Regions from separate parts of the Kitasatospora sp. NPDC001547 genome, predicted to be linked through region 3. Evidence: riboswitches for the same ligand, from Rfam matches in the RefSeq annotation. Region 3 holds a riboswitch; each other region holds the start of a gene.
What was found. Region 3 has a riboswitch for cobalamin ahead of ACFY0X_RS07490 (FecCD family ABC transporter permease). Riboswitches for the same ligand answer to the same signal wherever they lie in the genome.
Positions count from the first base shown of each region.

Region 1 (7,361 bases), on a different contig from region 3:
GCGCCGGGTCGAGGAGGACGGGCTCGGGGTCGTGGTGTTCACCGGCCTCGGCGGGGTCGGGAAGACCGAACTGATCGCCAAGTTCACCGAGGACCACCGGGAGCACTTCCCGGGCGGGGACCTCTACGCCGACCTGAAGGCCTACCGGCACCAGGGCGGGGTGGACCTCCCCGAACTGCTGGCCGGCTTCCTGCGCGCCCTCGGCACCGAGCCCCCGGCCGTGGAGGCCGAGCGGTTCACGGCGTTCCGCACCGCCACCGCCGGGCGCCGGTGCCTGTTCTTCCTGGACAACGTCGAGCACGCCGCGGAGGTCCGCGCGCTGCTCCCGTCCGGCGGGCTGGTGGTGGTCGCGAGCCGGCGGCGGTTGCCCGCGCTGCGGTGGACGGCGCCGAGGTGCGCCGGCTCGGGCCGCTGAGCGCGACGGCGGGCGCCGAGCTGGTGCGCGGCTGGGTCGGCTCCGGGCGGGGCACCGACGGGGAGCTGGCGGAACTGGTCGAGCTGTGCGGCGGGCTGCCGCTCGCGCTGAACGCGGTCGGCAGCCAGCTGCTGGACCGGGACAACCTGCCGGTCGGCCGGGTGGTGGCCGAACTCCACGACCGCGAGGGCAGGTTGGCGATGCTGGAGGACGAGGAGAGCGATCTCGGCGCGACCTACGACCTGGTCTACGAACGGCTGTCGGCTCAGGGCCGGGCGCTCTACCACCTGGTCGGCGTGCACCCCGGCCCCTTCGTGTCCGCCGAACTGGCGCGCGCGGTCGGCGTCGAGCGGGCCGAGCGGGCGATCGGGGAGCTGCGCGGCGCCCACCTGCTGGACGAGGTGGTGGACGGCGACCGCGAGGACCGTTTCCGGGCCCACGACGTGGTGCGGCTGCACGCCTACGGCCGGACCCGGGAGCTGCCGGACCGCGGGCCCCTCCTCGCCGAGGTCGTGGCGTACTACCGGGGCCGGGCGTCGGCCGCCGACCGCGCGATGGCCGGGAATCGCCTGCGCCTCCAGGACCCGAGCGGTGACGAGCTGCCCCGCTTCGCCTCCGGGGCCGCGGCCCTGGAGTGGCTGTACGCCGAACGCGCCAACTTCCGCGCGGTGGTGGCGGAGGCGGCCGAGCAGGGCTGGCACGGCGAGGTGTGGCGGCTCTGCGAGTCGCTCTGGCCGCTCTACCACGGCCGCAAGCTGTACCAGGACTGGATCGCCACCCACCGGCTCGGCGTCGAGTCGGCCCAGTGGGACAACCGGCCGGCGGCCGTGGTGCGGATGCGCAACCAGCTCGCCCGCGCCCACGTCGACCGCGGCGAGTACCGGCTCGCCGCCGAGCAGTTGGCGCTCGCCACCGAGCAGGTGCCGCTGGTGACCGAGCGCCAGGTGGTGGGGGTGCTCTACGAGACGGACGGGCTGCTCTGCCTGGCCGACGGGCGCCCGGCCGACGCGGTGCGGCGGTTCACCCTGGCCCTGGCGGAGAACCGGGGCGACGACCACGGCGAGATCGTCCAGAGCTACAACCTGGCGCAGGCGCTGATCGCCGACGGCCGTCCGGAGCAGGCGCTGGCCCTGCTGGCCGAGGCCACGGCTCACGCCGGGCGGACCGGGGACGACGACATGCTGATGAAGCTGCCGCTGGTCCGCGCCAGGGCGCACCGGGCCCTCGGACAGCTGGACCTCGCCGTCGCCCACGCGGACGACTGCGCCCGGCAGGCCAGGGAGCGCAGCCAGTACGCCAAGGAGGCGCAGGCGCACACCCTGATCGTCTCCCTCGCCGAGGAGCTGGACGACGCGGAGCTGGCCGAGCGCAGCCGGGCGCGGCTGCGGGAGCTGTCGGAGTAGGACCCCGGTACGGCCAGGACCCGGGACGGGCCGAGGGACCGGTACGGCTACGACCTGGTACGGAACGACACCCGGGCGCGGTGCTCGCCGGTGCGGACGGTGAGCCCGTGCTCGGCGAGGCCGGCCGGCTCGCCGCCGTCGGCGAGCCAGGTGGCGACGGCGGAGCCGAGCAGCAGCGGGTCGATGCCGGGGTCGGGGCGGTCCCAGTCCGGTTCGGCGCGGGCCTCCAGCAGCAGGCCGGTGCGCAGCCGCAGCAGGTGGCGGGCCGGGCCGAGGGCGGCCACCGCGACGGCCAGGCCGGGGAGTTCGGCGGCGGTGTCGGCGAGCCAGCGGGTGGCCGGGCGTTCGGCGTGGGCCTCGGTGCGGGCGAGGACCTCGGCGGTGTAGCGCAGGGCGTCGCCCGGGTGCTCGTCGGTGAGGGCGTGGAAGCCGCGCGGGGGGTGGCCGTCCGGGGCGAAGGGGTAGCGCCGGAGGCTGACCTCGGTGCCGTCGCTGCTGCCCTCGACGTCGTACGCGGTGGGCCCCTCGGTGGTCGCGGGGAGCGGCCTGGGGTAGGGCGGCAGGGCCGGCTCGTCCCCGGGTTCGTCCAGTCCGTCCAGGAAGGAGTAGAGCAGCGGGCGCAGCAGCCGGGCGGACTCGCCGCGGTGGGCGAGTGAGCGGCCGGTGACGCCGCTCAGGCCGGCCGGGTCCTGGGCCAGGGCCAGTTCGAGCTGGGCGGCGAGGTCCCCGTCCGGGTCGAGGACGGGCGCGGCCTGGCCGAAGGCGTAGCCGGGGGAGCGCGGGTCGAGTTCGGCGGCGCCGGTGGCGACGAGCACGGTGGGGCGCTCCAGGGCGGCGCCGTAGACGGTGACCGAGCCGTGGTCGCCGATCACGCAGTCGGCGGCGACGAGCGCGGCCTGCCAGCCCTGGTGGGGCGGGATCAGGCGCAGGCCCATCCGGCGGGCGCCGTCGAGCAGCGCCTCGGGGTCGTGGCGGCTCCAGACGTTGGGGTGCAGGACGACGGCCACCGTGTACTCGTCGGCGGGGAGCCGGCGGACCAGCCGCTGGGGGAGGTCGGGGCGGCGGCCGAATAACGAGTGCTCGCTCCAGGTGGAGCTGACGACGACGAGCCGTCGGCCGCAGGTGGCGCCGAGCGCGGCGCGGTAGCCGTCGCGGGAGCGCCGGCTGCCGAGCATCCGGTCGAAGCACGGGTCGCCGACGACCCGGGCGACGTCCAGCGCCTCGGGGCAGGAGTCCCGCAGCCGGTCCAGCTGCTCGGGGTGGGAAAGGCCGAGGACGTCCACGAACACCCGTCCGCGGTGGGTGAGTTCGTTGCGGGACAGGCCGGCGGCGGTGACCGTGTCGCCGGTCGACTCGGTGACCAGGCGGTTGTAGCCGGCGCCGTGCGGGAGGACGACGAGGCGGGCGTCCAGGCGGTGCATGGAGGAGTGGACGGCGCAGGCGACGGCCAGGTCGAAGCGGCGGCGGACGGCGTCCTCCCAGTCCAGCACGGTGAAGCCGGGCAGGCCGCGCAGGTACTCGTCCAGGGCGCGGTCGGCGAAGGCGGAGCCGGGGTTGACGGTGAAGTACCGCTCGATGCCGTCCGGGCTCAGCAGGGTGAGGACGTCCAGGACCCGGGTGGCCGAGGTGAGGGTGCGGGCGACCGCCAGCACGCGGGCCCTGACCGGTCGGGTGTTCCAGCGGTCGGCGGGCCAGACGTGGGGATGGGACGGCACACCATGATCGTACTGGTCGGGCCCGGTCCCGGCCGGGGTTTGCGGGTGTCAGCCGGCGGCCGCGGTGGGCTCGTGGTGCTCGGCGGCGGTGCACTCGTCGAGGAGGGGGCGCATGGCCTCGTCCACGAGCCGGTAGCGCACCACCCGTCCGTCCCGGTCGCCGGTCACCACGCCGGCCGTGCGGAGCAGCCGCAGGGCCTGGGAGACGGCGGGGTCGCGCATGCCGGTGGCGACCGCGAGGTCGGTGACGGCGAGCGGGCCGGCCCGGTGGAGGGCGAGCAGCAGGGCGAGCCGCCCGGGGTCGGCGAGCAGCGAGAACCGCTCGGCCCAGGACCGGACGTGCGCGGGCTCGCCGATCGCGGCGATGGCCTCGCAGACCCGGTGCCCGTCGATGGTGCGGTGGCCCGCGCGGTCGGCCGGTACGAGATGCATGCGGACATTCTTGCAGGCGGCGCCCTGTGATCCTGGACACCTGCGCAGGTGCGCAGCCTTGCACCCGTGGGGCCCGGCCCCTACGGTGTTCCCCGCCGTGGTGCTCGGGAAGACCGGTGACGGATCCTCAGGGATCCCAGCCCGGAGCGGCCCTCGCCACTGTGATCGGGTCGTTCCTCCGCCCACGGAGGAACGTCGTCCGTACCCATGAAGCCACTGGGCGCCCCGCGCGCCTGGGAAGGCGGGTACGGGCGTCCCGTCAGCCAGGAGACCGGCCACGGCATCTCACGAGGTTTTCCACGAGGTGCTGGAGCGTGATCCGCAGATGACCCTGCCCGAAACCGTCGCCACCGGGGCGAAGACGGCCCCCTCCGCGCTGCCGAGCTTCCGGTGGCGGCGCGAGGACACCATCCGTACGGCCGGGTTGATGGGGGTGATCCTGGCCATGCACGTGGTGGCCTTCGGGACGCTCGTCTTCCTGGTCGCACCCGAGCGGTACGCGGTCGGTACCCAGGCCTTCGGGGTGGGCCTGGGTATCACCGCGTACACCCTCGGCATGCGGCACGCCTTCGACGCCGACCACATCGCGGTGATCGACAACACCACCCGCAAGCTGATGGCGGACGGCAAGCGGCCGGTCTCGGTGGGGTTCTGGTTCGCCCTCGGGCACTCCTCGATGGTGGTCGTGATGGCCGCCCTGGTGGCGGGCGGCGCGCAGCTGGCGAACACGCTGATGGACGACGAGTCGACCACCCACAAGTGGCTCGGCATGATCGGGACGACCACCTCGGGCGTCTTCCTCTACCTGATCGGCGCGCTCAACCTGGCGGCACTGCTCGGCATCCTCAAGGTGTTCCGGGCGATGCGGGCCGGGCAGTTCGACGAGCGGGAGCTTGAGGCGCACCTCGACTCGCGCGGCTTCATGGCCCGGGTGCTGAACCGGGCGACCCGGTCGATCACCCGACCGGGGCAGATGTTCCCGGTGGGCATGGTGCTGGGCCTGGGCTTCGACACCGCGACCGAGGTCACCCTGATGGTGATGGCCGGCTCGGGCGCGGCCTCCGGGCTGCCCTGGTACGCGATCGTCTGCCTGCCGCTGCTGTTCGCGGCCGGGATGAGCCTGTTCGACACCCTGGACGGGACGTTCATGAACTTCGCGTACCAGTGGGCCTTCGCCAACCCGGTCCGGAAGGTGTACTACAACCTGACCATCACCGGTCTGTCGATCGCGGTCGCCTTCGTCATCGGCACCATCGAGCTGGTCGGGGTGCTGCACGAGAAGCTCGACCTGACCGACCCGGTCTCCGGGTTCATCGCGGACATCTCGCTGGACAACGTCGGCTACGGCATCGCCGGGCTGTTCGTGCTGGTCTGGGCGATCGCGATCGGGTACTGGAAGCTCGCCCGGGTCGAGCAGCGCTGGACGCCGGGCCAGGAGGCCTGAGCACCCGTCCCGCGGGTCGTCCCCGGGGCCGCGGCACGGCCCCGGGCGGGGGCGGGGCGCACGGCGCGCGCCCGGAGGTGACGGCGCGGTCGCGCGGGGGGCGCGCAAGGAGCACCGGGGGTTCGGCCGGGGGTGCTCGGCGGGCGCTTCGGGCCGGGGGTTCGTAGGCTCGACGCATGGCGGATGCGTACGCGGGGCGGCGGGAGCGGGTGAGGGAGCACTGCAGTGCGGCCGGGGCCGATGCGGCGCTGATCACCCGCGCGGCGAACGTGCGGTACCTGACGGGCTGCGCGCCCTGCGGGGCGAGCCTGCTGCTGACCAGGGAGCGCGCCCTGCTCGCGCTGCCGGACGACCTGCCGCCGGACGACTCCGGGGAGCACCTGATCGCTCCGGACGTCACCAGGCTGCCGGTGGCGGCCGGCTCGGACACCGCACTGGCCGCCGCGACCGCCGCCGCGCGGTCCGGGGTGTCGGGCCTGGCCGTGGAGGAGCACGACCTGACCGTCACCCGGCACCGGGCGGTGGCCGGCCTGACCGAGGGGGCCCGGCTGGTGGACCTCGGCCAGACGGTCGAGCGGCTGCGGGTGGTCAAGGACGAGCGCGAGATCGCGGACCTGCGGATCGCCGCGGAGATCGCCGACCAGGCGCTGGGCGAGCTGCTGGAGTCGATCCTGGTCGGCCGCACCGAGCGGCACCTGGCGATGGAGCTGGAGCGCCGGATGATCGACCACGGCGCCGACCGGGCGGCCTTCCCGGTCTCGGTCGGCACCGGCAGCCACTCCGGCCAGGCCGCCCACCAGCCGACCGACCGCCGGGTGGAGGAGGGCGACTTCCTGACCGTGGTGATGGGCGCCCAGTACCGCGGCTACGGCGTCTCCACCGCCCGCACCTTCGTGATCGGCGCCGCGCCGGCGCCCTGGCAGGTGGAGCTGCACCGGCTGGTCTTCCGGGCCCAGCGGGCCGGGCGGGAGGCACTCGGACCGGGCGTGGAGCAGTGCGTACCCGACCGGGCGGCCCGGCAGGTCCTGGAGGCGGCCGGCCACGCCGAGGCCTCTCCGCACCCGGTGGGCCACGGCATCGGGCTGGAGATGCGGGAGGCGCCGCGCCTCGGCCCGGCGGACATGGGTAAACTGGACAGCCGCGTGCCGGTCACCGTCGGCCCAGGAGTCCACCTCCCGGGCAAGGGCGGCGTCCGGATCGAGGACACGCTCGTCGTGCGCCCCCTCGAGGAGGGCGGGCCCGAGCTGCTCACCATCACCACCAAGGAGCTCCTCGCCCTGTGACCGCGGCCCCCGGGGGCCGCGGGCGGCAGGACGCAAACCCTTGGTTCCTTGACAGCTATACAGGAGTTAGTGCGCCCGTGGCTTCCACGAACGATCTCAAGAACGGCATGGTCCTCAAGCTGGAGGGCGGCAAGCTCTGGTCCGTCGTCGAGTTCCAGCACGTCAAGCCCGGCAAGGGCCCGGCCTTCGTGCGTACCAAGCTCAAGGAGGTCCTGACCGGCAAGGTCGTCGACAAGACCTTCAACGCGGGCACCAAGGTCGAGACCGCGAACGTCGACAAGCGCGGCATGCAGTTCTCGTACAAGGACGGCGAGAACTTCGTGTTCATGGACATGGACACCTACGACCAGCTGACCGTCGAGCCGTCGGTCGTCGGCGACGCCGCCAAGTACCTGCTGGAGGGCTTCGAGGCCCTGGTCGCCACCAACGAGGGCGCCGTCCTGTACATCGAGCTCCCGGCCGCGGTCGAGCTGACCATCGCCCACACCGAGCCGGGCGTCCAGGGCGACCGCTCCACCGGCGGCTCCAAGCCGGCCACCCTGGAGACCGGTGCCGAGATCGCCGTGCCGCTCTTCGTCACCACCGGTGAGAAGGTCAAGGTCGACACCCGCGACGGCAGCTACCTCGGCCGGGTGAAGTAAGTCCGTGTCGGCCGCACGCAGCAAGGCC
Region 1 covers NZ_JBIAVL010000004.1:124,772-132,132, forward strand. Annotated here, with positions in the region: gene ACFY0X_RS08955 (AAA family ATPase) at 1-415, shown strand, start outside; gene ACFY0X_RS08960 (hypothetical protein) at 379-1,818, shown strand; gene ACFY0X_RS08965 (hypothetical protein) at 1,866-3,533, opposite strand; gene ACFY0X_RS08970 (ArsR/SmtB family transcription factor) at 3,582-3,965, opposite strand; cobalamin riboswitch at 4,047-4,260, shown strand; gene ACFY0X_RS08975 (HoxN/HupN/NixA family nickel/cobalt transporter) at 4,291-5,409, shown strand; gene ACFY0X_RS08980 (M24 family metallopeptidase) at 5,586-6,692, shown strand; gene efp (elongation factor P) at 6,770-7,333, shown strand; gene nusB (transcription antitermination factor NusB) at 7,338-7,361, shown strand, end outside.
Region 1: linked by a shared signal. The riboswitch ahead of ACFY0X_RS08975 (HoxN/HupN/NixA family nickel/cobalt transporter) and the one ahead of ACFY0X_RS07490 (FecCD family ABC transporter permease) in region 3 are both predicted to bind cobalamin.

Region 2 (7,361 bases), on a different contig from region 3:
ACCAGGGCCCGCCCGGTGCGCCCGCGCGCCGCCTGGTGGGGCGCGGCGGCCTGGAGGGTGGCGGTCAGGTGCAGCCGGCCGAGCGCGCCCTGCGGGCGGCGGGCGCGGATGGTGTGCCCGCCGGTGGTCTCGGCGGGGGAGCGGCGGCCCTGGGCGCCGTGCCCGGTGCCCTTGACGGTGAACAACTGGGTCCGGTACGGGTCCCCGGCCGCGACCGGCGCCGACTCCCGCGCGGGGGAGGGCTGTTGGGCCGGTACGGGCGGCTGCGCGGGCTCCTCGGCGGCCTCCGGGCCGTCCGGGCCCTCGCGGCCGTCGAGACCGCCTTCGGGGCCGGACGGCTCGGGGGCGCCACCGCCGTCGGGGCCACCGCCGTCGGGACCGTCCCCGTCAGGCCCGCCGTCCTCCGGACCGCCGCCGGGACCGTCCCCGTCAGGCCCGGGCCCGTCGCCGTCGGGCTCCGGTTCGTCCTGCTGCGCGTGCTCCTCCAGCGTCCGGTCCAGCTGCTCCTCGTCCAGCCCGGGCGCGTCGAAGGGATTGCGGCGGCGCCGGTGCGGCAGCGCCAGCCGGGCGGCCTTGCGGACGTCCTCCTCCAGCACCTCGGTGCGCCCGTCCCAGGCGGCCAGCGCGACGGCGGTGCGGGCCATCACGATGTCCGCGCGCAGCCCGTCCACCTCAAACGCGGCGCAGACGGCCGTGATCTGACGCAGCGCCACGTCGGTCAGCTCGACCTGGGGCAGCAACTCCCGCGCCGCGGTGATGCGTTCGGCGAGCGCCCGCTCCTCCTCGGCGAACCGCGCGGCGAAGCCGGCCGGGTCGGTGTCGTACGCGAGCCGTCGGCGGACCACCTCGGCGCGCTCGGCCGGGTCCCGGGTGGCGGCGATCTCGACGGTCAGGCCGAACCGGTCGAGCAGCTGCGGCCGCAGCTCGCCCTCCTCCGGGTTCATCGTGCCGACCAGCAGGAAGCGGGCCGCGTGCCGCACCGACACGCCCTCGCGCTCGACGTAGGAGCGGCCCATCGCGGCGGCGTCCAGCAGCAGGTCCACCACGTGGTCCTGGAGCAGGTTCACCTCGTCGATGTAGAGCACGCCGCGGTGGGCCCTGGCGAGCAGTCCGGGCTCGTAGGCCTTGACGCCCTCGGCCAGCGCCCGCTCCAGGTCGAGCGAGCCGACGATCCGGTCCTCGGCCACGCCGACCGGCAACTCGACCAGCTGGGAAGGCCGTTCGGAGGCGGACGGGGAGACGTGCGGCCCGTCCGGGCACTGCGGGTCGGGCGCGCCCGGGTCGCAGGCGAAGCGGCAGCCGTCCACGGTGGCGATGGACGGCAGCAGGCCGGCCAGCGCGCGCACCATGGTCGACTTCGCGGTGCCCTTCTCGCCGCGCACCAGCACGCCGCCCACGGCCGGGGAGACCGCGTTCAGCAGTAGCCCGAGCCGCAGGTCGGCCATGCCGACGATCGCGGTGAACGGATAGCGGACGTCGGTCATGCGTCACTCCCAGGGGCCCCGGGCGGCAGGAACGGCAGCGATCCGGCCGCCGGCACCCCGCCCTCGATCAGCTTCCACAGCGCGTCGGTGTCCGCGTGTTCCTCGATCAGGTCGCCCAGCCGGTCCAGCCGGGCCTCGCGCGCCGCGGCGAAGGAGGTGTCCGGCGCCGGGACGAACGCCCGGCCGGACGACTCGGCGACCTCGCGCAGGAGTTCACGGCGGAACCCGTCGTTCTCCAGCGCGCCGTGCCAGGTCGTGCCCCGGACCGCGCCCACCCGGCAGCCGTCCAGGAACGGGGTGCCGCCCTCGACCGCCACCACCCCGTGGTGGATCTCGTAGCCCTCGACCCGCTGCCCGTACGCCTCGCCGACCGGCCGCGCCAGCACCTTCTCGGCGCCGAACCGCACCCGGGTCGGCAGCAGGCCGAGCCCGTCGACGGCGCCCGCCTTCGACTCGACCTCGTCCACGATGGAGTGCGCCAGCATCTGGTAGCCGCCGCAGACCCCGAGGACCGGCAGTCCGGCCGCCGCCCGTGCCTTCAGGGCCGGCTCCAGGCCGCGCTCGCGCAGCCAGGCGAGGTCCGCGACGGTGGCCCGGGTGCCGGGCAGCACCACCAGGTCGGCGTCGGCCAGCTCCTCCGGCCTGGTCGCCCAGCGGACCAGCACGCCCGGCTCCTGCGCGAGCGCGTCCAGGTCGGTGAAGTTGGACAGCCGGGGGAAGCGCACCACGGCCACCCGCAGCACGTCCGCGCCGAGCGGTCCGGGCCCGTCCGTCCGGTCGACCACGGTGGACAGGTCCAGCGAGTCCTCGGCGTCCAGCCAGAGCCCGGGCAGCATCGGCAGGGTGCCCAGCACCGGACGTCCGGTCAGCTCGTGCAGCATCTCCAGCCCGGGCGCCAGCAGCCGCGAGTCGCCGCGGAACTTGTTGACGAACCAGCCCGCCACGTGCCGCTGGTCCTCCGCCGACAGCAGCGCCAGCGTCCCGTACATCGCGGCGAAGACCCCGCCGCGGTCGATGTCCCCGACCACCACCACCGGCAGGGCGGCGGCCGTGGCCAGGCCCATGTTGGCGATGTCGCGGTCGCGCAGGTTGATCTCGGCCGGCGAGCCCGCGCCCTCGCAGACCACCACGTCGTAGCGGCTGCGCAGGTCGGCCAGGCACTCCAGGGCGCGCTCCAGCAGGACGGGCTTGCGCTCGCGGTAGTCCAGCGCGCCCACCTCGGCCACCGGCCGGCCGAGCAGCACCACCTGGCTGCGGCCGTCCGCGCCGGGCTTGAGCAGCACCGGGTTCATCGCCGCCTCCGGCTCCACCCGGGCGGCCTGCGCCTGCATCGCCTGGGCGCGGCCGATCTCGGCGCCGTCGGCGGTGACGAAGGAGTTGAGCGACATGTTCTGCGCCTTGAACGGCGCGACCCGCACGCCCTGGCGGGCGAGCCAACGGCAGATCCCGGCCGTCACCACGCTCTTGCCCGCGTCCGAGGTCGTCCCCGCGACCAGCAGCGCGTTCGTCATGCCCGCCCCCTCTTCTTCATCAGCGTCCGCAGCAGGACGTGCCCCGCGACCGTCGTACCCAGTGCCAGTGCGCCCACCCGCCGGGAGAGCGCGCAGGCCCGTTCGATGTCGTCCACCGTGACCGGGCGCAGCTCCGCGCCCAGCACCGGCCGGTCCTCCACCTGCTCGCCGTACCGCAGCGTCCCGCCCAGCCGCACGCCCACCGCGCCGGCGAACGCCGCCTCGGCCTGGCCCGCGTTCGGGCTCGGGTGCGCGGAGCCGTCGCGCCGCCAGATCCGCCAGGCGGTCCGGGGTTCGGGCGCGGCGGCCACCGTCAACAGTGCCGTCAGCCGGGCGCCGGGCCAGCCCGCCAGGTCGTCCAGCCGGGCCGAGGCCCAGCCGAACCGGGCGTAGCGCGGCGAGCGGTGGCCCACCATGGCGTCCAGGGTGTTCACGGCGCGGAAGGCCAGCAGTCCGGGGGTGCCGGCCAGGGTGCCCCAGGCCAGCGCGTTCACCACGGCGTCGGCGGTGTTCTCGGCCACCGACTCGACCACGGCCCGGGCGATCTGCTGCCCGTCCAGCGCGCTCGGGTCCCGCCCGCACAGGTGCGGCAGCCGCTCCCGGGCGGCCGCGAGGTCGCCCGCGGCGAGCGAGCGGCCGATGGTGCGCGCCTCCCGGGTCAGCGAGGTGCCGCCGAGCACGGTCCAGGTCGCGGCCGCCGCCAGCGCGGCCCGGCCCAGCGGGCGCCGGCCCACCGTACGGTCCAGGGCGAGCGCGCCCGCCGCGACCGCGCCCACGCACAGCGCCGTGTACCCGGCCCCGGCGGCGCGGCCGTCGCGCCACACCCTGCGCTCCAGCCGGATCGCGGCGCTGCCGAAGACGGCCACCGGGTGGCCCCGGCGGGGGTCGGCGAAGCGGGTGTCGGCGGCGTAGCCCGCGGCGGCGCCGAGCGCGAACGCGGCGGCGCGGGTCAGCGGGCGCGGAGCGGGGGAGGCGGTGGGCGGGGTCATCGGCCGCACGGCGGAAGGCAGCTCGGAGTCCGGCCGGGCGGGGCAGCCTGCATCGCGTGCGTGTCCTCACTCAGGGTCCGCGCCCTGGATCGACGTGACGGGGGCGAGAGTCTCCTGGCTTCCGGGTCGAACGCACTCCCGGAGCCTTCCAGCGGCCGTCGACGGCCCGCCGTGGCGATGTTCCGAGCGTGCTCCCCGGTGACAGTGGCGGGACCGCGCCGGACTTCCACCGGCTTCCTCTCCATGCCTCCGTTTGGCCCCAGGATCCCATCACGGGCCCGAACCGGGAGTCAACCGAGGTCACGGAGGGGTTGGTCACACGCCGGCCCGCTGACACCCCGTGGGATCGCCCGGCACCGGCAGGCGCCGGCAGCGGCACCGGCCCGGGCGGTCGCCCTCCCGACCGTCCCCTCCTCGGGCCCGCCCGCCCGCCGCCCGCCCGCCGCCCGGGCGACCCGGACGGCCCATCCGGGTGGCCGTCCGGGTGGCCGTCCGGGCGGGGCGCCGGTGAACTGGTGCTCGAACACCGTCCGGTCCGAGAGCAACAGAGCGGGGAGCGATATGCGTTGGGGAACCGCCGCCGTCGTGGCGGCCGCCGCGGTCGGGGCCACCGCGGCCGGGGCCGCCGTGCTGGTGATCGGCCGTCGGGCCTCCGAGCGGATGGTCCGTCCGGCGCCCGCCGTCCAGGAGTCGGCGCCGGTGGTGGTCCGCGGCCTCGCCCCCGGCCGGGTCACCTTCACCCGCGGCCCCGCGAGCCTGCGCCCCGGCCGCTGGGCGGTCGAGTGGGCGGACGGCGGGCACGCGGTGGTCGAGGAGGTCCTGCACGGCGACGAACGGGGCGTCACCCGCCGGCTGGTCCGCGCCGACCGGGGCACCCTCGCCCCCGGGACCGAGGTCCGCTTCACCCCCCGGGTCCACCTCGGCGACCCCTCCGAGGCGCTCGGCCTGGCTTTCGCCGACACCGTCGCCGACGGCGAGCTCGGCGCGCTGCCCGCCTGGCGGCTCCACGGCAAGCGCGGCACCTGGGTGATCCTGGTGCACGGCCCCGGGGCCGACCGCCAGCAGACCCTCCCGGTGCTCCCCGTGCTCGACCGGCTCGGCCTGCCCGCCCTCGCCGTCACCTACCGCGGCGACCGGGGCGCCCCCGACTCCCCGGACGGGCTCAGCCACTTCGGCGAGACCGAGTGGCGCGACGTCGAGTCGGCGGTACGGCTGGCGCTCGACAGCGGCGCGGGCAAGGTGGTCCTGTACGGCTGGTCCCTCGGCGCGACCATGGTCCTGCAGACCGCGGCCCGCTCCGTCTGGTCGCACGCCGTCCGGGGCCTGATCCTCGACTCGCCGGTGCTCGACCTCCCGGCCTCCGCCCGCCGGGACGCCGCCCGGGCCGGTTTCCGGGGCGTCGCCGCAGAGCTTGGCGCCCTCGCCGCCGAGGGCCGCACCGGCGTCGACCTCGCGGACTCCGCCCGTCTCGCCGAGGGCACCGACCTGCGGGTGCCCACCCTCGTCCTGCACAGCCCGGAGGACCGGATCGCCCCCTTCGGCACCGTCGAGAAGCTGGCCGCGGCCCGCCGCGACGTGGTCAGCCTCCAGCCCTTCCCCGGCGCCGACCACGCCACCCTCTGGAACACCGCCCCGGACCGCTACACGGAACTCCTCCGCCGCTGGCTCACGCCGCTGCTGTAGCCCGGGAGCCCCCCCTCGCGCGCGCCGCGTTTTCGGCCGGGTCACGACGGTTTCCCGCCGCGCTTCCCCCCGGTCCGCGAATGGCGCTTTCTCCCGTTCCGCCCGGCGTGCACGAGAAGTCGGCCCGGCCGACTTCTCGTGCGGTGCGCTTCCCCCGCCCCGCCCGCCATCCGTCCGGAATCGGGCTGGACAGGCCCGCCGAGCACGGGCGGCGCGGATCCCCCGCGGCGAAAACCACCCCGCGGTCGGGGGCAACAATGGGCCCCGACTCGTTACCCCCCACCCGTACGCAGGGTGACCGGGCGAGCATTCCCGGCAACCGGGGGGTGACGAGTGGCATGGCCAGGTCACACGTTTCCGGCCAGGCGGTATGCCGTTGTTGCCCGATCTTGCGGAGGTGCCGCCACCGGTCGCCCGGTCGTACGGACAACCGGATGTGACAGAAGGCCGGTGCAAGGGGAAGACTGCTCGACGTGACGTCTCGGAACCCGCGCGACCGTGATGCCCCGCTCCCGCCGACGATCGGTACCGGTGCGACGGTGACCCGTCTCCCCGGAACGGCCCAACGGCCCGCCGGTGGCAGGCCGGGCGGGGCGGGTGTCCCCCGTAACGGAGTACCCCGGCGACGAGGGCCCGCTCCGGCTCCCGGGCGCGGCAGGGTTCCCGTGCCGGAGGGCTTCCCGGCACCCGCCGAGCTGGCGCCGCTGGCCCGCCGGATGCTGGTGGACGCCGTCCGGGTCGCCCGTTGGGCCGGGGAGCTGGCCGAGGTCGACAAGCGCGGCGAGCTGCTCCCGGAGGACGCCCGCGCGGCGGGCCGGGCGCTGGCCATGACGGTCGGCGCGGCCACCAAGGCCTGGGGACGGGCGCTGCTGGTGGGCCTGGTGGAGCCCCGCGACGGCGGAGCCGGCCCCGGCTGGCGCCTGCACGCCTGGGAGCACGACGACGAGGCCGTGGTGCGTGGCTGGTCGGCGCTGTTCGACGCCTGGACCCTGCTCGCCCCGGTGCCGCCCGCCGCGCTGCGCGGCGTGTTCGCCGTCCTGGCCGGGCAGGCCGTGGACCAGGCCCCGCAGCTGCTCTCCTTCCTCCACCTGGTGGACGGCCCGGTCGCCGAGAGCGAGCTGCTGGAGCTGCTGCGCCGCGGCCTGGACGAGCGCCGGGTCGGTACGGGCCTCGGCGGGCCGGGCCTGTCGCCGGTGCCGCACGCGGCCTCGGCGGTCTCTGCCGTCCGGGGCACCTGCCGCGCGCCGCAGATCGACACCCCGGCCGCGCCCTCCGACGTGGCCGCCGTCCTGGACTGGATGCTGGACGGTCTGGCGGCCGTCGGCGCCCTGGAGCGCAGGAACGACGCCGCGGAGCTGTCTCCGCTCGGCCACTGGGCGGTGCGGGCGAAGCTGGAGGAGATCTGCACGGTCGCGCAGACCGCGGCCGGGCACATCGAGCAGAGCGCCTTCGAGCTGCTGAACGCCTGTGCGGACTACTCGCCGGGCCCGGCCCGCGCCGAGTTCCGGGCCTGGGTCGCGGCCCGGCCCGCGGACCGGGCGGTGGGCGAGCTGCTGGACGCCGCCCAGGGCGACGACGCGCTGGTGCGCGGGCTGGCCTTCGAGGCGCTGCGGGTGGCCGGCGGTCCGGCCGAGCAGGCGGTGCGCGCCGCCGTGGACGAGCCGGTGCTGCGCCCCTACGCGCTGCTCTGGCTG
Region 2 covers NZ_JBIAVL010000017.1:71,212-78,572, forward strand. Annotated here, with positions in the region: gene ACFY0X_RS27425 (putative cobaltochelatase) at 1-1,484, opposite strand, end outside; gene ACFY0X_RS27430 (cobyric acid synthase) at 1,481-2,995, opposite strand; gene ACFY0X_RS27435 (cobalamin biosynthesis protein) at 2,992-3,984, opposite strand; cobalamin riboswitch at 4,092-4,225, opposite strand; gene ACFY0X_RS27440 (alpha/beta hydrolase family protein) at 4,546-5,667, shown strand; gene ACFY0X_RS27445 (hypothetical protein) at 6,333-7,361, shown strand, end outside.
Region 2: linked by a shared signal. The riboswitch ahead of ACFY0X_RS27435 (cobalamin biosynthesis protein) and the one ahead of ACFY0X_RS07490 (FecCD family ABC transporter permease) in region 3 are both predicted to bind cobalamin.

Region 3 (7,361 bases):
GGGCCAGCAGCGGCTTGAGCGACTCGCGGTACTCGACGCCCTCCAGCGCCTCGTCGGTCGCGCCCAGGGTGTCCGCGACGGCCGGCGACTCGTCGTCGCTGTCCGGCACGTCCAGGGACAGCGTGGAGTACGCGTTGGCGGACTCCAGGCCCTCCAGGACGTCCTCCTCGGAGATCCCCAGGTGCTCGGCCAGCTCGTGCACCGTGGGGGAGCGGCCGTGCCGCTGGGAGAGCTCGCTGGTCGCCGTGGTGAGCGACAGCCGCAGCTCCTGGAGCCGGCGCGGGACGCGCACCGCCCAGCCCTTGTCACGGAAGTGCCGCTTGATCTCGCCGACGATGGTCGGCGTCGCGTAGGTGGAGAACTCGACCCCGCGCTCGTGGTCGAAGCGGTCCACCGACTTGATCAGGCCGATGGTGGCGACCTGGGTCAGGTCGTCCAGCGGCTCGCCCCGGTTGCGGAAGCGCCGGGCCAGGTGCTCGACCAGCGGGATGTGCATCCGCACCAGCTGGTTGCGCAGCTCGACCCGCTCCGGGGAGCCCTCGGGCAGTGCGGACAGCCGGACGAACAGCGCGCGGGCGGCCTCCCGGTCCGGGGCGCCGGTGCGCGGCGAGCCCTGGGCGGGCACGGCGCCGTGCAGCTCGGTCTCGGCCGCCGCGTCCGTCTCGGCCGGCGCCTCCGTCCCGGCCGCCGGGGCCGCCGGGTCCACCGGGTCCGGCGGGGGCGCGGCGGCAGGCGTCGGCTCGGACGTCGGCTCGGTGGGGTGGCTCATCCGCTGGGCGTCCTTCGGGTGCGCTTCGTCGTTGGCGGCGAGGCCGGGAACGCTCGCCTGGGTCGGTACGGCAGGTCCCGCCGTCGCGAGGCCGGTACGGTCCAGATCACTCACGGCCATTCCCCCGTTCCGTTCCGGGAGCACCGGGGCCGGCTGGCCCCGGAATCGTCTCGTTGGTCGTACCGCGTGGGTGGCGGTACCGGGAACCGTCCGTCGGGCCCCGGGGCGGGGAGCGGCGGACGGCCCTTGCGCGGGTGCTGCTCGGTGCTGCTCGGTGGTGCGGTCCGGCCCGGCTAGTGGGCGGAGGAGCCGCCGCGCTTCTTGTGCAGGCTGATCGACACGGTCTTGTCCTCACCGACCGAGGAGTCGACCTCGCCGGCCAGGGCGGAGAGCACCGTCCAGGCGAAGGTGTCCCGCTCGGGGGCCTTGCCGTCGGTGGTCGGGGCGGAGACGGTGACCTTCAACGAGTCGCCGACCAGCCGGAACTCGCAGGACAGCACGGAGCCCGGCACCGCCTGCTGGAGCAGGATGGCGCAGGCCTCGTCGACCGCGATCCGCAGATCCTCGATCTCGTCGAGCGTGAAGTCCAACCGGGCGGCCAGCCCGGCCGTCGCTGTTCGCAGGACGGAGAGGTAGGCCCCCGCTGCGGGCAGCCGGACCTCCACGAAGTCCTGAACACCGAGATCGCCGTCGATCTGGGACACCCTTGCCTCCTGGGTGACGCGCTGTACTTTCTTGGTACCCCGCTTGTTACCGCTTGCTACCCCTGGAGGGGGTCCGGCGTCGCGGATCCGCCATCGTTCTGCCTTCCGCACCCCGGTTCGGGAGTTACTCATGGTAAGGCATTGCGACGCAGGGTGGCAGACCCTTTCTCCGGACTGCGCAGGGCCGTTCAGCGCCGTCCGGCGGCGGCCAGGGCCTCGTCGGTGAGCCGGTACACCGTCCACTCGTCCATCGGCACCGCGCCGATCGACTTGTAGAAGTCGATCGAGGGCTGGTTCCAGTCCAGGACCGACCACTCGACCCGGGAGTAGCCGCGCTCGACGGCGATCCGGGCGAGTTCCAGCAGCAGCGCCTTGCCGTGGCCGCCGCCGCGCGCCTGGGGGCGGACGTACAGGTCCTCCAGGTAGATCCCGTGGGTGCCGCGCCAGGTCGAGAAGTTGCGGAACCAGAGCGCGAAGCCGACCGGTTCGCCGGTGGCGTCGTCCTCGGCGATCAGCCCGAACACGGCCGGCTCCGCGCCGAACAGGGCCTCGTGCAGCTGCTCCTCGGTGGCCTTCGCCTCGTGCAGGGCCTGCTCGTAGTCCGCGAGTTCGCGGATCATGGCGTGGACGACGGGGACGTCGGTGGCGACGGCGGTGCGGATCATGCCTGTGAGCCTACTGCTCGGGACCGGTCTCGTCCCAGGCCTGGACGGAGGTCTGGTCGACGATCCGGCCGTCCCGCAGACCGGCCATCGAGGACATCAGCACCCGGACGCCGTCCGGGTAGCGGCAGGACTCCAGGAACGCGACGTGGTCGCCCTGGACCACCACCTGTTCCAGTTTGTGGGTCATCTCGCGGCCGTAGACGTCGTCCAGCATGGCGCCGATCTCCTCCCGCCCGTGCATCACCAGGGGATGGCTGGGCTGGGTCTTGCGATCGACCACGCGCAGTTCGGCGTCCTCGGCGTAGAGCGCCAGGAGGACCTCGGCGTCGCAGCGCTCGATGCCCTCGCGCAGTGCACGGGTGTCGAAGGCGGCGGGGGTCGCCGTGGTGGTCATGGTCTCGCTCCTCCGGTCGGGTTCCGTCGGCTCGTACCTTGAGCGTACGCCCGGAGGTCCGTGCCCGGGGGAGCGGGATCCGGGCCGGTCAGCGGGCCGGTACGGTGCGCAGGTAGCCGGCCAGCGAGCTGATCGCGGCCGGGTTGCGCGGGCTCTCCACCAGGTCCACATAGTCCATCACGAAGATCCGGTCGTTCCTGATCGCGGCCACGTTCGCCAGCGGCGGGAAGGACGTGAGGAACCGCCGCTTCTCCTCGGCGCCGGTGTCGCCGTAGTCGTTGATCACGATCACCTCCGGGTCGCGCTGCACCACGCTCTCCCAGCCGGCCGTGACCCAGCTGTCGGTGAGGTCGCCCATCACGTTGGTCCCGCCCGCCTTGGCGATGATCTCGTTCGCGGCGGCGAACTTCCCGGCGGTGTACGGCTTGTCCTGCCCGCTGTCGTACAGGAAGACGGACGGGCGGCGCTCGGGCCGGGGGACGGCGGCGATCTGCGCCTTGAAGTCGGCGACCAGCCGGTCGGCGCGGTCCCTGACGTCGAAGATCTCGCCGAGGTTGGCCAGGTCGGTGTAGAGCGCCTCCAGCGGGTCCATCACGCCGCGTTCGGTGCCCTTGCCGCTGCGGCAGGACTCGCTGAGGACGTACGAGTCGATGCCCAGCGTCCGGAAGGCCTGCGGGGTGACGCCCCGGCCCTCGTCGAAGCCGTAGTGCCAGCCGGCGAAGACCAGGTCGGCCTCGGCGTCCAGCGCGATCTCCTTGGTGATCTGCTGCTTGGAGAGCCACTTCGTCCGCTGGTAGCCGTCCTTCCAGGCGACCTGGTCGATCCTCCCCTTGTCGTCGGGCATCACGTAGCCGGCCATCCGGTCGGCGAGGCCGAGCGAGAGCATCAGCTCGGTGATGCCGACGTCGTTGGTCACCGCCCGGGCGGGCTTGCGGTCGAAGGTGAGCTCGTCTCCGCAGTTCCGCACCGTCACCGGGTAGTGGGCGGAGGCGGTGGCGGCCTCCTTCGGGGCGATCTCGGCGCCGCAGCCGGCGAGTCCGAGGGCGAGCAGGGTGGTGACGGCAACGGCCTTGGTGCGCACGGTGGTTCCTCCGGGGGACGGATCAGGCGGAGTGGTCGAGGCGGTCGAACAGCAGCTGGAGGGCGCCGGTCCCGGGGTGCCGCACCGGGGTGGCCCGGACGCCGAACACCTCGGCCAGCAGGGCGGGTCGGAGCACCTCGTGGGGCGGGCCGGAGGCGACGATCCGGCCGGCCCGCAGCACGTACAGCAGGTCGCAGTGGCCCGCCGCGAGGTTGAGGTCGTGCAGTGCGGTGAGCACCGTCGGCCCGGCCTCGCGGGCGAGGGCCAGCACCTCCAACTGGTGGGCGATGTCGAGGTGGTTGGTGGGTTCGTCCAGCACCAGCAGGCGCGGCTCCTGGACCAGCGCGCGGGCGAACAGCACCCGCTGCTTCTCGCCCCCGGACAGGCTCAGGAAGCCCCGGTCGACGAGGTGTCCGGCGCGCACCTTGCGCAGCGCCTCGGCGCAGCGCTCCGCGTCCCCCGCGGCCGGGCCGCCGAAGCCGCGGCGGTGCGGCAGCCGGCCCATGGCGACCACCTCGGCGACGGTGAAGTCGAACTCGGCGGAGTGCTCCTGGGTCAGCGCGGCCACCCGGCGGGCGCTCTCCCGGGCGGTGAGGGCGTGCAGGTCGTCCCCGGCCAGCCGGACCACGCCGCCGGTCGGCTCCAGCACCCGGTAGACGCAGCGCAGCAGGGTCGACTTGCCGCTGCCGTTCGGGCCGATCAGGCCGACCACCTGCCCGGCGGCGGCCGCCAGGCTCACCTCGTGGACCAGCCGGGTGCCGGCCAGTTCCACCGAGACGGCGTCGACGGCGAGGTCCTGGGCCCGCGTCGGCCCGGTCCCGGCCGCCGCCTCGATCACGTCGGTCACCGGTTGCCTCCGAAGGCCTGGCCGCGGCGGCGCATCATCACCAGGAAGGCGGGCACGCCGAGGACCGCGGTGAACACCCCGACGGGCAGTTCGGCGGGCGCCAGCAGGGTGCGCGAGGCGATGTCCACCCAGACCAGCAGCAGCGCCCCGGCGAGCGGCGCGACCACCAGCACCCGGCGGTGCCCGGCGCCGACCAGCATCCGCGACAGGTGCGGCATCAGCAGCCCGACGAAGCCGATCGCCCCGCTGACGGCGACCACGGTGCCGGTGACGGCGGCGGTCACCACGAACAGCTCGCGGCGCAGCCGGTCCGGGTCCACGCCGAGCGAGGCGGAGGTCTCGTCGCCCATCGCGAGCGCGTCCAGCCGCCCGGCGGCGCCGGTCAGGTAGGCGAGGCCGGCCAGCACCGTGGCGGCGGCGATCGGCACCTTGCCCCAGGTGGCGCCGCCGAGGCTGCCGAGCAGCCACATCATGGCGTCCCGGGCGGCTTCGCCGCGGTCGGCGGCGAAGACCATCAGGGTGGTGGTGGCCGAGAAGCCGTAGGACAGGGCGGTGCCGGTGAGCACCAGGCGCAGCGGGGTGAGCCCGTACGCGGTGCGGGCGGCGAGGTAGACCAGCGTCATGGCGGCCAGGGCGGAGCCGAAGGCGGACGCGGAGACGGCCCACACCCCGAGCGAGGCGAAGGCCCCGAACAGCAGGACGGCGTTGGCGCCGACGGCCGCGCCGGAGGAGACGCCGAGCACGAAGGGGTCGGCCAGCGCGTTGCGCACCAGCGCCTGGACGGCGACCCCGCAGGCGGCCAGCCCGGCGCCGACGACGGCGGCCAGCACGGTGCGCGGCAGCCGGATCTCCCAGACGATCGCGTACGCGGCCGCCTCGCCCGCGTCCAGCCGACCGCCCGTCAGCCCGGCGCCCAGCAGTCGCAGCACCCGGGGCAGGCCGAGTCCGGAGGAGCCCAGCGCGACTCCGCAGACCAGCGAGAGCAGCAGCGCGACGGCGAGCCCGGCGGCGAGCGGGGCGACGGGTGTGCGCCGGGCGGGCGGGCCGGCTGCACGGTCTGCGGGTGCGCGGTTCACGGGGACGCCTTGCCTCGGGCCGCGGGTGCGCCGGGGCGGGCGCGGGCCGCAGGTGTGCCGGGGCGCCGTTCCCCTCGCAGTCCGCGGCGAGTTGTCGGGAGGTCAGCGGCCGAGGGCGATCGGGCTGGCGCGGTCGTACGGGCTGGTACGGGCCGCGCTCACCGTTGCGGGTCAGCGCCGGATTCACACCGGACTTCCCCCTCGGACGCCCTGGCAGCATAACAGCCACTCAGGGCAGGCAACCCTTACCGGGGGTGGGCCGGGCGGTGAACGCGCGACCGCCCCCGTCCGGCTGCGCGGACGGGGGCGGTCGGGTGGCGACGCGTCAGGCTCAGGCCTGCTTGGTCTCCCAGAAGATCTTGTCGACCTCGGCGATCAGGTCCAGCAGGGCCTGGCCGGTGGCCGGGTCGGTGGACGCCTTGGCGGCCGAGGCGGCCTTCAGGGTGTCGTTGATCAGCTGGTGCAGCTGCGGGTACTTCTCGAAGTGCGGGGCCTTGAAGTAGTCGCTCCACAGCACCGAGATGTGGTGCTTGACGGCCTCGGCGCGCTGCTCCTTGATGATGATGGCGCGGGCGCGGAAGTGCGGGTCCTCGTTGGCCTGGTACTTCTCCTGGGTGGCCTTGACCGACTCGGCCTCGAGCTTGGCCTGCGCCGGGTCGTACACGCCGCAGGGCAGGTCGCAGTGGGCGTGGGCGGTGGCGCGCGGTGCAAACAGACGAGAGAACATGGGAGTCCTTCCTTAGATCGTCTTCCCGCGCCCGAGATTACCCCGCCGTCCTCGCGGTTTCGCGGTCGGGCGGCGGGCCTAGGGCAAAAGACGGACCCGGAACCGGGGTAATCCGGACATCGGGCCGGTGACGGTCCGTACGGCAGACTGGGGGCGGGCGGAGCGGGAGGAGGAGTCGTGGCGCGGAGCACGCGACCGGAGGGCGCCGGAGCCGACGGACGGGGCCGGGGCGGCGCGCTGCCGTTCGGACTGGTCGACGTGGCCGGGCCGTCGATGGTCCCGACCCTGCGCGAGGGCGACCAGCTGCTGGTCCGCTACGGCGCGCCGATCCGGCCGGGGGCGGTGGTGCTCTTCCGGCACCCCTTCCAGCAGGACCTGCTGGTGGTGAAACGGGCCGCCGAGCGCCGGTCCAAGGGCTGGTGGCTGCTCTCCGACAACCGTCCGGTGGACAGCGACAGCCGCAGCTACGGCGCCGTCCCGGACGAACTGGTGCTCGGCCGGGTGCTGCTGCGGCTGCGGCCGAGCCCGGCCTGGCTGGCGCCGGGGCGCCGGCTGGAGCGGCTGCTGCTCACCCCGCGGCTGGCCCGGGTGCCGGGCCTGGCCCGCCGGCTGGGCGCCTGGGTGGACGGGGTCTAGGACCTACTCGCGGGCCGCCGCCTCCGCCTCCTGGCGCTTGCGGGCCCGGTAGGCGGCCACGTTGGCGCGGGTCGCGCAGCGGTCCGAGCAGTAGCGGCGGGAGCGGTTGGTCGAGGTGTCCAGGTAGGCGTTGCGGCAGGGCGCGGCCTGGCAGATGCCGAGCCGGTCGGCGCCCAGCTCGGTCAGGTGGACGGCCAGGCCCATGCAGGCGACCGCGCTGAAGTGCGCGGTGGCGGTCGGCGAGTTGTCGGCCAGGTGCAGGTGCCAGCGCGGCCGTCCGGCGTCGTCCAGGTAGTCGTGCCCGGAGATCAGCGGGCTGACCGGGTACTCCATGAGCAGGCTGTTCAGCAGGTCGACGCCGCGGATCTCGTCGCCGTCGGCGGCGGCCTCGAAGACCCCGCGCAGCCGGGTCCGCACCGCCCGCAGCCGGGGCAGGTCGGACTCGTCGGCGAGGGCGGCGGC
Region 3 covers NZ_JBIAVL010000003.1:390,167-397,527, forward strand. Annotated here, with positions in the region: gene ACFY0X_RS07460 (RNA polymerase sigma factor SigF) at 1-883, opposite strand, end outside; gene ACFY0X_RS07465 (anti-sigma regulatory factor) at 1,063-1,473, opposite strand; gene ACFY0X_RS07470 (GNAT family N-acetyltransferase) at 1,662-2,138, opposite strand; gene ACFY0X_RS07475 (nuclear transport factor 2 family protein) at 2,149-2,532, opposite strand; gene ACFY0X_RS07480 (ABC transporter substrate-binding protein) at 2,621-3,613, opposite strand; gene ACFY0X_RS07485 (ABC transporter ATP-binding protein) at 3,636-4,460, opposite strand; gene ACFY0X_RS07490 (FecCD family ABC transporter permease) at 4,457-5,536, opposite strand; cobalamin riboswitch at 5,629-5,778, opposite strand; gene sodN (superoxide dismutase, Ni) at 5,868-6,263, opposite strand; gene sodX (nickel-type superoxide dismutase maturation protease) at 6,537-6,899, shown strand; gene ACFY0X_RS07505 (CGNR zinc finger domain-containing protein) at 6,903-7,361, opposite strand, start outside.